DNA from 3 places in the Enterococcus sp. UD-01 genome. Region 1 is predicted to be linked to each of the others. Evidence: predicted binding sites of a transcription regulator. Region 1 holds the regulator's gene; each other region holds the start of a gene.
What was found. Region 1 encodes CtsR, which represses protease genes until heat stress. Its sites were predicted from a motif close to TTGGTCAAAAAAGGTCAAANA; they were not measured.

Region 1 (4,106 bases):
ATAGTAGCACAGGTTCACAAACTTTCCAATAGCATCTATTTATTTTAAAGAGCCTTTTTCACAAAGTAAAGGCGGAGCGAAAGCAATAATCACTTTCTCCCCGCACATAGATCTTAAACGATCGCCCGCCTATATTTGTTGTTTAAATTACACCTTTTGCAAAATCGGTTCAGGATTAGAAGATTTTACATTTAACGTAATCTTCCCTTTACTTGCACCAATCGTTACTTTGTCACCTAAATGAATTTGACCTGCCAGCAAGGCCTCACTTAAACGATCCTCTACTTCTTTTTGTAGTGCTCGGCGGATTGGTCTTGCACCATACTCTGGATCAAAGCCGACTTTGCCGATAACTTCGATGGCTGCGGGAGTAATTTTAACATTTACATCCTGCTCTTTTAAACGTTTAATAATAGATTTGCTCATAATTTTTACGATTTCGTGAATTTCTTCCTGATCTAGTGAACGGAAGACCACTGTTTCATCCACCCGATTTAAAAATTCAGGACGAAAGGCTTTTTTCAACTCTTCTAAAATACGTTTTTGCATCGCATCGTAATCTTTAGACAAGTCTTTCACATTGAAGCCCACATTCTTTTCCTCACGAATCGCTGTTGCACCAATATTTGACGTCATAATTAAAATCGTGTTTCTAAAATCGACCTTACGCCCTTTAGAATCCGTCAAATGTCCATCGTCTAATACCTGCAACAAAATATTAAAAACATCCGGATGTGCTTTTTCCACTTCGTCCAGTAAAATAACAGAATAAGGTTTTTGACGAATTTTCTCAGTTAATTGACCCCCTTCGTCATAGCCGACATAGCCTGGAGGTGAACCGATCAGGCGACTGGTACTGTATTTTTCCATAAATTCGGACATATCAACACGAACCAACGCATCTTCACTACCAAATATTGTTTCAGCTAATGCTTTAGCCAACTCCGTTTTACCCACACCTGTAGGACCTAAAAACATGAATGAACCAATCGGTCGATTCGGATCCTTCAAGCCACTGCGAGCTCTGCGAATAGCGCGTGAAACGGCTTGAACAGCTTCATCTTGACCGACCACTCTATGATGCAGAATGCTTTCCAGCTCAAGCAAGCGTTCGCTTTCCTTTTTCTCTAATTGTTGCAACGGTACACCGGTCCATTGTGAAACCACGTTGGCAACATCCTGATCTGTGACACGATCAGCGTAGCCGGAAGCTTCTTTTTGTTCCAATAAAAGAATGTTTTCCAATTTTCGAGCTAATTTCTTTTCCTTTTGGCGTAAGCGTGCAGCACTTTCAAAGGATTGTGCTTGAATCGCTTCTTCTTTTTCCTGTACTAAACTTGCTATTTCCATACGTAGATCATTAATCTCTGAAGGCTCATCTGCCAAATCCAAACGAACTTTTGCTGCAGATTCATCCATCAAATCAATCGCTTTATCCGGTAATTGTCGAGAATTAATGTAGCGTACCGATAACTGAACGGCTGCATTCAATGCTTCATCCGTGATTTCAACCCCATGATGTTTTTCATAACGAGAGCGCAGACCTTTAAGAATTTCTTCTGCTTCTTCCGGTGTTGGTTCTTCTACCTGTACTCTGGCAAAGCGGCGTTCCAAAGCAGAATCTTTTTCAATATATTTTTGATATTCATCTAAAGTAGTAGCACCAATTGTCTGCAATTCGCCTCTAGCCAATGCAGGTTTTAAAATATTAGACGCATCAATAGCCCCTTCTGCTCCGCCTGCACCTATTAATGTATGCAATTCATCAATAAACAAAATAACTTGTCCGTCTTGGTAAATTTCATCAATAACCTTTTTCAAACGATCTTCAAATTCACCACGATATTTTGTTCCAGCCACTAAAGCACCCATGTCCAGCATCATTAAGCGTTTTTCCTGCATATCTTCCGGCACTTCACCGTTAACAATTTTTTGAGCTAACCCTTCAGCAATTGCGGTTTTACCAACACCAGGCTCACCGACAAGAACAGGATTGTTTTTCGTTCGACGACTTAAAATTTGAATCAGTCTTCTTACTTCCTGCGAACGACCTACTACTGGATCAAGATTGTTTTCTCTAGCCAATTTTGTTAAATCACGCGCAAGCGAATCCAACGTTGGAGTGCCTTTTGGTGCAGCCTTTTGATTTTGATTGTTACGACGACGTCCTGAATTGCTCATTTGAGGGTCAGTAACACCGATTTTTTTCATTAGTAATTGACGCATTTTGGATAAGCTTAGCCCTAAATTCAACAAAATTCGAGAAGCTAAAATATCTTCGTCTCTTAATAAACCTAAAAGAATATGCTCTGTACCAATATTCGGAGCTCCTAAACGTCTGGCTTCATCACCTGCATAAGCAAAAACCTGCTTTGCGCGAGGGGAATAAGGTAAATAAGCGCCTCTAGGGTAACCTTTAACTGTGCCATAGCCGGTAAGATGCTCAATTTCTTCGCGGATATCGTTCTTGTCCGCATTTAATTGACGCAATGTTTTACCAGCAATACCATTTGGTTCCAATACTAATGCTAACAGCAAATGCTCAGAGCCAACGGATTGGTGTCTGAAGTATTTTGCTTCTTCTTGCGCAATGGCTAAGACCGCCTTGGCGCTATCTGTAAATAATTCGTCCATGTTCTCATTCCTCCTCGTAACTCAAACGTTCTAAAAATGAATGCATCAATTGAGCACGTAAATAGTCTTCATCTGGTCCTGCTTTATCTAATACCTGCTTTCCTAAAACAGAAAGCATAAGATTACCTTCTCTTTTGGTGATAACCTTTTCCTCATATAACTTTTGAACAAAAATCAGAGCATCTTTTTCCGAAAGCTCCTCACCTGTAAATTGCGCCATCTGCTTTAATAACTGGTCATTATCTGATATCTGCACCTTTGCAATACGAATATAACCACCACCGCCACGCTTACTTTCTACAGAATAACCACGCTGTATCGTGAAGCGCGTATTAATCACATAATTAATTTGCGAAGGCACACAATTGAATAAATGTGCCATCTCCGCACGACGGATCTCAATTTTACTACTTTCTTCAAGAATCTTCTTTAAATATGCTTCTATTAAATCTGAGGTATTTTGATTACTCATAACACTCATCCTTTTCCCTTGACTAATACTGACCATTATTATACCGAACTTTTAGCCTTTAATAAAGAAGAATGCCTAAAAAAGCGGAAAAGAAACAGGAATATAAGCAATTTTTATATATTTTTCACCGTTCATAATATTATTACCCATATAAATCAACAAAACCTTACTTATTAAAAATAAGTAAGGTTTAACGCGTTGAATAAATCGGGAAGACAGGATTCGAACCTGCGACCCCTTGGTCCCAAACCAAGTGCTCTACCAAGCTGAGCTACTTCCCGTAGCTAATAAAAAAAGACTAAACGTCTAAAAGGAATCAAAGTTTCGCCTTTTAATCCGCAGTCAAACATTTTTACTATGCACCCAAAGGGAGTCGAACCCCTAACCTTTTGATTCGTAGTCAAACACTCTATCCAGTTGAGCTATGGGTGCTTAAAACAAGGATCAACACATCAGATGTTGCCATCTGCTTTCTACTTCTCCACATCGAGTGCGTCAAAGTAATGCCGAGGACCGGAATCGAACCGGTACGGTGATCACTCACCGCAGGATTTTAAGTCCTGTGCGTCTGCCAGTTCCGCCACCCCGGCGTTGTTGAATGGCTTAAGCGGAAAACGGGGTTCGAACCCGCGACCCCCACCTTGGCAAGGTGGTGCTCTACCACTGAGCTATTTCCGCGTGATGCCGGCTAAAGGACTTGAACCCTCGACCCTCTGATTACAAATCAGATGCTCTACCAACTGAGCTAAGCCGGCTCTGCTTGTCTTCTTCCAGACAAATATGCGGGTGAAGGGACTTGAACCCCCACGCCGTAAGGCGCTAGATCCTAAATCTAGTGCGTCTGCCAATTCCGCCACACCCGCAAGATATTTCTATGAGCCGTGCAGGGTTCGAACCTGCGACCCTCTGATTAAAAGTCAGATGCTCTACCAACTGAGCTAACGGCTCAAAAAATGGAGGTTAACGGGATCGAACCGCTGACCCCCTGCTTGTAAGGCAG
Region 2 (4,106 bases), on a different contig from region 1:
ACAAATCACGGCACCCGAAGAAGCCATGATTTACGTTAAGGAGCGCTCAGAAAAAAGCAAGCAGCAGCCAAAAAAATCTTCCTTTAGTAATCGCAATACCCGCAAGGAAGTACTGCCGGATTGGCTGGATAAGCCAAGCGAAGAGCAGACGCTTTCACAGGAAGAGCAAGCCAAATTACGTGAACGCATCAACAAATTAACAGGGAAGAGTGGTGATCAATAATGGAAGATGTCGGCAAAGAATTTACGAAAATGATTCAAAATAGGGATTATACTGAGCGTTATCAGGATTTAATGGCAAAAGTTCTACAGGATAGTGATGTACAAGCCTTTATTTCTGAAAACAGAGAACGATTAACAGATGAAGATATTCAAAAAAGCTATGCCAAGCTTTATGAATTCGTTCAAGAAAAGCGCAAATTCCAATTAAATGATCCCACGATGATTGCTCCCGGATATGAGCCGCGTTTGGCTATGAACTTTCATTATATTGACGTAACGTATATTCCAACAGAAGCATTAATTGCGAAGCAGCGTGAAGAAGAAATTCGTAAGCGTGTGAAAGCTATGGATATGCCTAAAGATATTAAAGAAGCTACGTTGGATCGTTTCGATTTATCCTCTGAAGGCAGAGTGCGTGCGTTATCAGAAGCATCTGACTTTCTGGAAAACTATCCGACTGCACCGAAGGAATTTCACAAAGGTCTGTATTTAGTTGGTCAGTTCGGTGTAGGCAAATCCTTCTTGTTGGGAGCAATTGCTAATGCCTTGGCTGAAAAAGGTTTTACGACCACTATTGTACATTTTCCAACGTTTTCGGTTGAAATGAAGCAGGCAATAGGCAAAGATCAGGTCGGTGAAAAGCTGGATGCTGTGAAGAAGTCACCGGTGTTGATGATTGATGACATTGGTGCCGAATCAATGACCAGCTGGATTCGCGATGATGTATTGAGTGTTATTTTACAATATAGAATGCAAGAACAGCTGCCGACATTTTTCTCTTCTAATTTGAAGATGAAGGAGTTAGAAGCCCATTTGACTGTTAGTCAGCGCGGAGATGAAGAACCGTTAAAAGCACGCCGCATTATGGAACGTATTCGTTATTTATCTAAAGAAATCATTATGATCGGAAACGATCGTCGAAACGGCTAAAGGTCGAGGCAGAAGTACATGCTACTTTTGTCTCTGCCTTTTTTTTAAAATAAGCCAAAGCAGCGTTATAATTAGTTGCGTAAAATAGCAGAAGTTGTATCATGATAGTTAAAGATATCTGTTGTTTTTGTTTGACCTTAATTGACCAATGGTATATAATAAATTCATAAGGTCAAAAAAGATCAAACTTTATTCCTTGAAAAAATCAGTCGTAGGATGGAAGCCTGTAACGGCTTTTTCATAGTATGATAAACAGGATAACGAGTGGAAACAAAGTATGCATAATGCTATCAACTTTTTTAGGAGGTATGAGCATGAATAGTGAAAAAATGACAACTACATTACAAGAGGCGATTGCTGAAGCCCAGCAAATTGCCATTACAAGACATCATCAAGAAATTGACATTGCTCATTTATGGAAAATATTTTTACAGCCAAATCACTTTGGTCGTAATTTTTATACAGATGCTGGTGTGGATGTAGAAGCCTTTGAACGTGAGGTCGATCAAGCGCTGGATGAATATCCTAGTGTCAGCGGGAATGTCCAGTACGGTCAAACTATGAGCCAGAATTTGTTTAACTTATTAAATGAAGCAGACAAATTAAGAGAAGCTTTTCAAGATGAATTTTTAGCGACAGAAATCGTTATTCTAGCGCTAATGAAACTGAAAAATTATCGGTTAACCAAATATTTAACCAGTATCGGCATCAATGAAAAGGAATTACGAAAAAATATTGAAGCAATCAGAGGAGGGGATCGCGTGACTTCTCAAAATCAGGAAGAACAATATAAAGCCTTGGAAAAATACGGCGTGGATTTGGTACAGCAGGTCAAAAGTGGGAAGCAAGACCCGATTATCGGTAGGGATGAAGAGATTCGTGATGTGATTCGCATTTTATCTCGTAAAACAAAAAATAATCCGGTTCTAATTGGTGAGCCTGGTGTTGGTAAAACTGCCATCGTCGAAGGCTTGGCCCAACGAATTGTCCGAAAAGACGTTCCGGAAAACCTTAAAGATAAAACCATTTTCTCCTTGGATATGGGGGCTTTAATCGCCGGAGCGAAATTCCGTGGTGAGTTCGAAGAACGGCTAAAAGCGGTATTAAAAGAAGTGAAAAAAAGTGATGGACGAATTATTTTGTTCATTGATGAAATTCACAATATTGTCGGTGCAGGCAAAACAGAAGGCAGCATGGATGCCGGTAACTTATTGAAACCAATGCTGGCTCGTGGTGAATTGCATTTAATTGGTGCCACAACATTAGATGAATATCGTCAATACATGGAAAAGGACAAAGCGTTGGAGCGCCGTTTCCAAAAGGTTCTGGTAAAAGAGCCAACAGTTGAAGATACAATTAGTATTTTGCGTGGCTTGAAAGAACGCTTTGAAATTCACCACAGTGTAAACATTCACGATAATGCCTTAGTAGCAGCGGCAACTTTGTCCGACCGCTATATAACAGATCGTTTCTTACCAGATAAAGCCATTGATTTAGTCGATGAAGCCAGTGCGACGATTCGTGTGGAAATGAATTCCATGCCGACTGAGCTAGATCAAGTAACAAGACGTTTAATGCAGCTTGAAATTGAAGAAGCAGCGCTGAAAAAGGAATCGGACGATGCCAGCAAAAAACGCTTGAATAATTTGCAGGAAGAGCTGGCTGATCTGCGCGAAGAAGCCAATGCTTTAAAAATGCAGTGGGAAACGGAAAAAGAAGAAGTTAACGCCGTCAGCAATAAGCGTGGAGAAATTGATAAGGCGAAGCATGAACTAGAAGATGCTGAAAATAACTATGATTTAGAGCGAGCTGCAGTGTTACGCCACGGAACGATTCCGCAATTAGAGCAGGAGTTAAAACAACTCGAAGCAAAAACTGATAAGGACAGTATTAAAATGGTACAGGAAGCTGTCACAGAAAATGAAATTGCTCAAGTTGTTGGGCGTCTAACAGGGATTCCAGTGACGAAACTAGTTGAAGGCGAACGGGAAAAATTAATGAAATTGAACGAAACTTTGCATAAACGTGTGATCGGTCAAGATGAAGCAGTCGATGCTGTCAGTGATGCCGTTATACGTTCAAGAGCCGGACTACAGGATCCAAATCGGCCGCTGGGCTCATTCTTATTCTTAGGTCCTACGGGAGTCGGAAAAACCGAATTAGCGAAAGCCTTAGCTCAGGATTTGTTTGATTCAGAAGAGCATATGGTGCGGATTGACATGAGTGAATATATGGAAAAACATAGTGTTTCCCGTTTGGTTGGAGCTCCTCCAGGCTACATTGGCTATGAAGAAGGCGGTCAGCTAACGGAAGCCGTTCGCAGAAATCCATATACGATTGTTCTGCTTGATGAAATCGAAAAAGCGCATCCTGATGTTTTCAATATTCTTCTACAAGTTTTAGATGATGGACGATTGACTGATTCTAAAGGACGGGTGGTTGATTTTAAAAATACGGTACTAATTATGACTAGCAATATTGGTTCTCAATTATTGCTTGAAGGTGTAACCGCTGAAGGAACGATTCCAGAAGCAGTGAAGGAACAAGTCATGACGATTTTACGTGGTCATTTTAAACCAGAATTTCTAAATCGGATTGACGATACTATTCTATTTACACCGCTTAGTCTGGATAACGTAAAGGGCATCATTGACAAAATGACGGCCCAATTAGCAAAACGACTTGAACATCAGGAAATCGAGTTAGTAATTTCTGATGAAGCCAAAACCTGGATTGCCGAAAGCGGCTATGATCCAGCCTATGGTGCACGACCGCTGAAACGTTTTATTACTAAAGAAGTCGAAACACCATTGGCGAAAGAAATTGTTTCCGGACGAGTTATGCCGAAAACCAAGGTGACGATTAGCCTATTAAACGGACAACTAGTCTTTGAAAATGAAGCAATCGCTGAATAGAAGAGTAAAACAAGACAGCCAGATTTGGTTGTCTTTTTT
Region 3 (4,106 bases), on a different contig from region 1:
ACACTAGCCATCAGCATTCCGGGAGTGATTTTGTCGCAGTTTGGAATGTAAAAAACACCGTCAAACCAGTGAGCGTTAATGACTGTTTCTGCTGCATCAGCAATAATTTCTCTGCTGGGTAAAGAATAGCGCATTCCAATATGACCCATAGCAATCCCGTCATCTACGCCAATCGTATTAAACTCAAAAGGAATACCGCCTGCTTCTCTGATTGCTTCCTTGGCAACATCCGCCAGCTCTCTTAAATGGACATGCCCCGGAACAATATCAATATACGAATTACAAATTGCGATAAAAGGCTTATCCATATCCTTTGCATTTTTTACTTGCCCAGTTGCATACAGTAAACTTCTGGCCGGTGCCGCTTCAATTCCTTTTTTTATTTGGTCACTACGCATGTTCATCCACTCCATTTTCGTCATTTTCAGAAAAAATTGTACGTTATTTTCTAAGATAATTTTTCCCTTGGCTATTTCTTTACTAAAGTTTTCTACAAAAAAAGCATCCCATCAATAAATGGGATGCTTTAGTAAGAATCCCATTTACCAAAGACAAACAGGACTCAAACATCTGCGAAAAATCTCAGTGTTCTAAGTCCTATACGATAAAATAATGACTAATACATGATCGTTTATCTTCTTCATGGCAATGGTCTCCTCGTCAAAAATCTATAAAAGATTAAAATAGCATGTGATATTCAAAAGCTTTTGTTAACTATAAACCTAAAAAATGAGAATGTCAATAAAATTTAATAAAAAAGTTCAGAAAATTCAAAAAATAGAGTACAGAAGAATTGGGCTCTATTAATATAAAAAACTGTGTATGCTCAAAATGAGTTTACACAGTTTTGATTTTATCCTTTTTGGAAGTAATACAATGGTTTGTTGGACAAGCGTTTCATTTGACTTTTTTTATCTTCAATCGTCGTAAGCAGCTCTTCTGAAAAGTTTTCTAAAATAGCTCTGCCGCCTTTATACGTGCTGCCCCCCATAGCAATCACTTCATCAGGAGTCAAAATAACTTTTCGATGGGCAATTTTTTTAAAGAATTCTTCCACCAGAAATGTTGGTAAGTAAAAATTATTTTGTGCCGAAAATGATTCTAGATAAATAAAATCATCAATGCTAATATAACAATCATCCATTGAAATAAAATTTACTGATTTATCTACATAAATATCTCTTTTTTGTAAAATTTCATTGATCTTCTTATTTAATAAATTCAATGTTTCGATCTCTTTTACGTAATGTTCCAACTCACGATACTGGACGGCTTTGCGCTCTTCATAAGAGACACGTAAAGCAACTGCTACAGACACAATCGCTGCACCAATCAGTACACCTGTCATTCCTGCAATAAAAACAAACATTCTGCATTCCTCACTCCATTCAATTCTTTATTTAGTATAACACAGTCACGTCTGTGAACGAAAGAAAAACAAAAATGAAAAAGATACTTTTACACAACTAGCTCTTTCTGATAAGCTGTTTCTTCTGCATCGCTTTTTGGTGCATTGAAGTTGACCTTTTTTGACCAATGAAGTATACTTTTTTTAAGCAATCCCATTTGCTTTGTGATAAAATGATTTAAGAGCTTTTATATAGGAGGAATATACTATGAATTTAATACCAACAGTCATTGAACAGTCATCTCGTGGAGAAAGAGCTTATGACATTTATTCACGTTTATTAAAAGATAGAATTATCATGTTAAGCGGACCAATCGACGATAACGTCGCTAACTCAGTGATTGCTCAATTATTATTTTTGGATGCACAGGACTCTGAAAAAGACATTTACATTTACATTAACTCACCAGGCGGCAGCGTTTCTGCTGGTTTAGCAATTTTTGATACAATGAATTTTGTGAAAGCCGACGTGCAAACGATCGTTTTAGGAATGGCAGCTTCAATGGGCAGCTTCTTATTAACAGCCGGTCAAAAAGGCAAACGCTTCGCTTTACCGAACGCTGAAATCATGATCCACCAACCACTTGGCGGAGCTCAAGGTCAAGCAACGGAGATTGAAATTGCAGCCAAACATATCTTAGACACACGTGATCGCTTGAACAAGATTCTCGCTGAACGCACAGGCCAACCCTTAGAAGTCATTGAACGTGATACAGATCGCGACAACTTCATGACTGCGCAACAAGCGAAAGAATATGGCTTAATCGATGAAGTTATGGAAAACAGCAGCTCTTTAAGCTAATAAAAACAACAAGTGCCTAAATTTCTTAGCGAATTTAGGCATTTTTATTTAAACTTAAGGCAAAAAGGTCTAAACTAATATTAAAAGAAGTGAAAGGAAGGTTTATAAATGGATATTTCAGTTATTGATGCTCAAAAAGTAACAACTAAAAATGGATTAAACAGCGGCAGTGACGAGGCACCCATTAAAATGGTGGAATTTATGAATGTGCGCTGCCCTTACTGCAAAAAATGGTTTGAAGACTCTTTTGAGCTTTTAAACGATTATGTCAAAGCTGGTAAAGTGCAACGGATCATCAAGCTTTTTGACAAGGAAAAAGAAAGCTTACAACGCGGAAATGTCATGCACCACCATATTAATTATGATTTACCCGAAAAAGCTTTAACAGATCTAAAACAAATGTATGATACTCAAAATGAATGGGGCGATCTTTCTCTAGAGGATGTCGCAGTCTACGCTGAAGATAATTTACAACTTCCAGAAAAAGGTGATGCAGCTGTCAGCCAAGCAATTATTGCAGAAGCACAGGCTGCAAACATTAGATTCGTTCCAACAATTGTGATTGGCGAACACATTTTTGACGAATCAGTTACTAAAGAAGAACTTATCAGTTATTTAGAAGGTAAATAAAAAAATTCTTGGAAGCTCGAGTAGGGCTTCCAAGAATTTTTTTATTAAGCACTTTTCTCGCGCAGCTTATCAGCAAATTCATTGATTTTGCGAATACGGTGGTTTATACCAGATTTTGAAATAGCTCCGGAAGGAATCATCTCTCCAAGTTCTTTCAAACTAACTTCCGGATACTCCAAGCGCAGCTCGGCAATTTCCTGTAATTTTTCCGGCAAAGCAGTCAGTCCTACCGTTCGTTCAATATACTGAATATTTTCAATCTGTCTGGAGGCTGCATCAATTGTTTTATTCAAATTTGCTGTTTCACAGTTCACAAGCCGATTAACCGAATTCCGCATATCACGAACAATCCGTACGTCTTCAAACTTCAACATAGAATTTGTGGCGCCAATCAGAGTTAAAAAGTCCGCGATACGTTCAGCGCCCTTCAGATAAGAAATATAGCCGTTGCGCCGTTCCAAGGTTCTGGCATTCAAATCATAATAATTAAGCATTCGGCAAATATCCTCATTATGCTCTTCATAAATAGAAAAAATCTCTAAATGATAGCGGCTAGTTTCCGGATTATTCACTGACCCGGAAGCCATAAACGCTCCTCTTAAATAAGAACGCATCTTTTGCGCATTCCCCATAATATCGTCCGACACTTGCGTATTAAAAACCAGATTATCCAAAATATCTAAATCCGCCAGCACATCTTTGGTTCCTTGTTTTAAACGAACGATATACACGTTATTCTTCTTCAGCTTCATTTTTTTGCGCACCAGCAATTCCGCTCGAACGTCATAATGATCTTTCAAAAGTGAATAAATACGTCTGGCAATGGCGGCATTTTCAGTCTGCACATTGAGTACAAATTGCTGATTCACAATACTTAAAGAGCCGTTCATCCGAATCAAAGCGGCCAACTCTGCTCTTGCATGCTCACGATGAACCTCCAAGGTGGTCAGCTCTTTTTTTACGTCTGAGGCAAAAGACATTTTGCCTCCCCCTTTCTAAAAAACCTAATACTTCGCACCAAAAACAATCCGAAAGAGCTCATCGACGACTTTATCTCCGTCGTGAAAAACGCCGCCATCTCTCAGCTTTAAAAAGTCCGTCGAAATAACGCGGCAGCCCTCATCCCTCAGCTTTTGGAAATCATGCTCCACTTGTACAAGGTATTCGTCATAAATCTCCGGATCCATGTAGCCCTCCGGCACCTTTTCCGTATTAACTAAAACCGTATCAACAAATTTATTCTTTAAATGCTCATGCAGTACACAA

Region 2: a site for CtsR is predicted at 1,281-1,301, ahead of clpB (ATP-dependent chaperone ClpB). Genes of this name have one in related genera too.
Region 3: a site for CtsR is predicted at 1,517-1,537, ahead of clpP (ATP-dependent Clp endopeptidase proteolytic subunit ClpP). Genes of this name have one in related genera too.

The regions. Positions count from the first base shown of each region.
Region 1 is NZ_JBIYEU010000019.1:55,640-59,745, forward strand. It holds gene ABH902_RS13715 (ATP-dependent Clp protease ATP-binding subunit) at 148-2,634, opposite strand; gene ABH902_RS13720 (CtsR family transcriptional regulator) at 2,639-3,106, opposite strand; tRNA gene ABH902_RS13725 (tRNA-Pro) at 3,314-3,387, opposite strand; tRNA gene ABH902_RS13730 (tRNA-Arg) at 3,465-3,538, opposite strand; tRNA gene ABH902_RS13735 (tRNA-Leu) at 3,611-3,696, opposite strand; tRNA gene ABH902_RS13740 (tRNA-Gly) at 3,713-3,784, opposite strand; tRNA gene ABH902_RS13745 (tRNA-Thr) at 3,789-3,861, opposite strand; tRNA gene ABH902_RS13750 (tRNA-Leu) at 3,888-3,969, opposite strand; tRNA gene ABH902_RS13755 (tRNA-Lys) at 3,982-4,054, opposite strand; tRNA gene ABH902_RS13760 (tRNA-Val) at 4,061-4,106, opposite strand, start outside.
Region 2 is NZ_JBIYEU010000014.1:16,912-21,017, reverse strand. It holds gene ABH902_RS11590 (replication initiation and membrane attachment family protein) at 1-223, shown strand, start outside; gene dnaI (primosomal protein DnaI) at 223-1,152, shown strand; gene clpB (ATP-dependent chaperone ClpB) at 1,467-4,067, shown strand.
Region 3 is NZ_JBIYEU010000002.1:141,009-145,114, reverse strand. It holds gene ilvD (dihydroxy-acid dehydratase) at 1-398, opposite strand, end outside; gene ABH902_RS03060 (hypothetical protein) at 854-1,369, opposite strand; gene clpP (ATP-dependent Clp endopeptidase proteolytic subunit ClpP) at 1,617-2,210, shown strand; gene ABH902_RS03050 (thioredoxin domain-containing protein) at 2,319-2,840, shown strand; gene whiA (DNA-binding protein WhiA) at 2,885-3,820, opposite strand; gene yvcK (uridine diphosphate-N-acetylglucosamine-binding protein YvcK) at 3,845-4,106, opposite strand, start outside.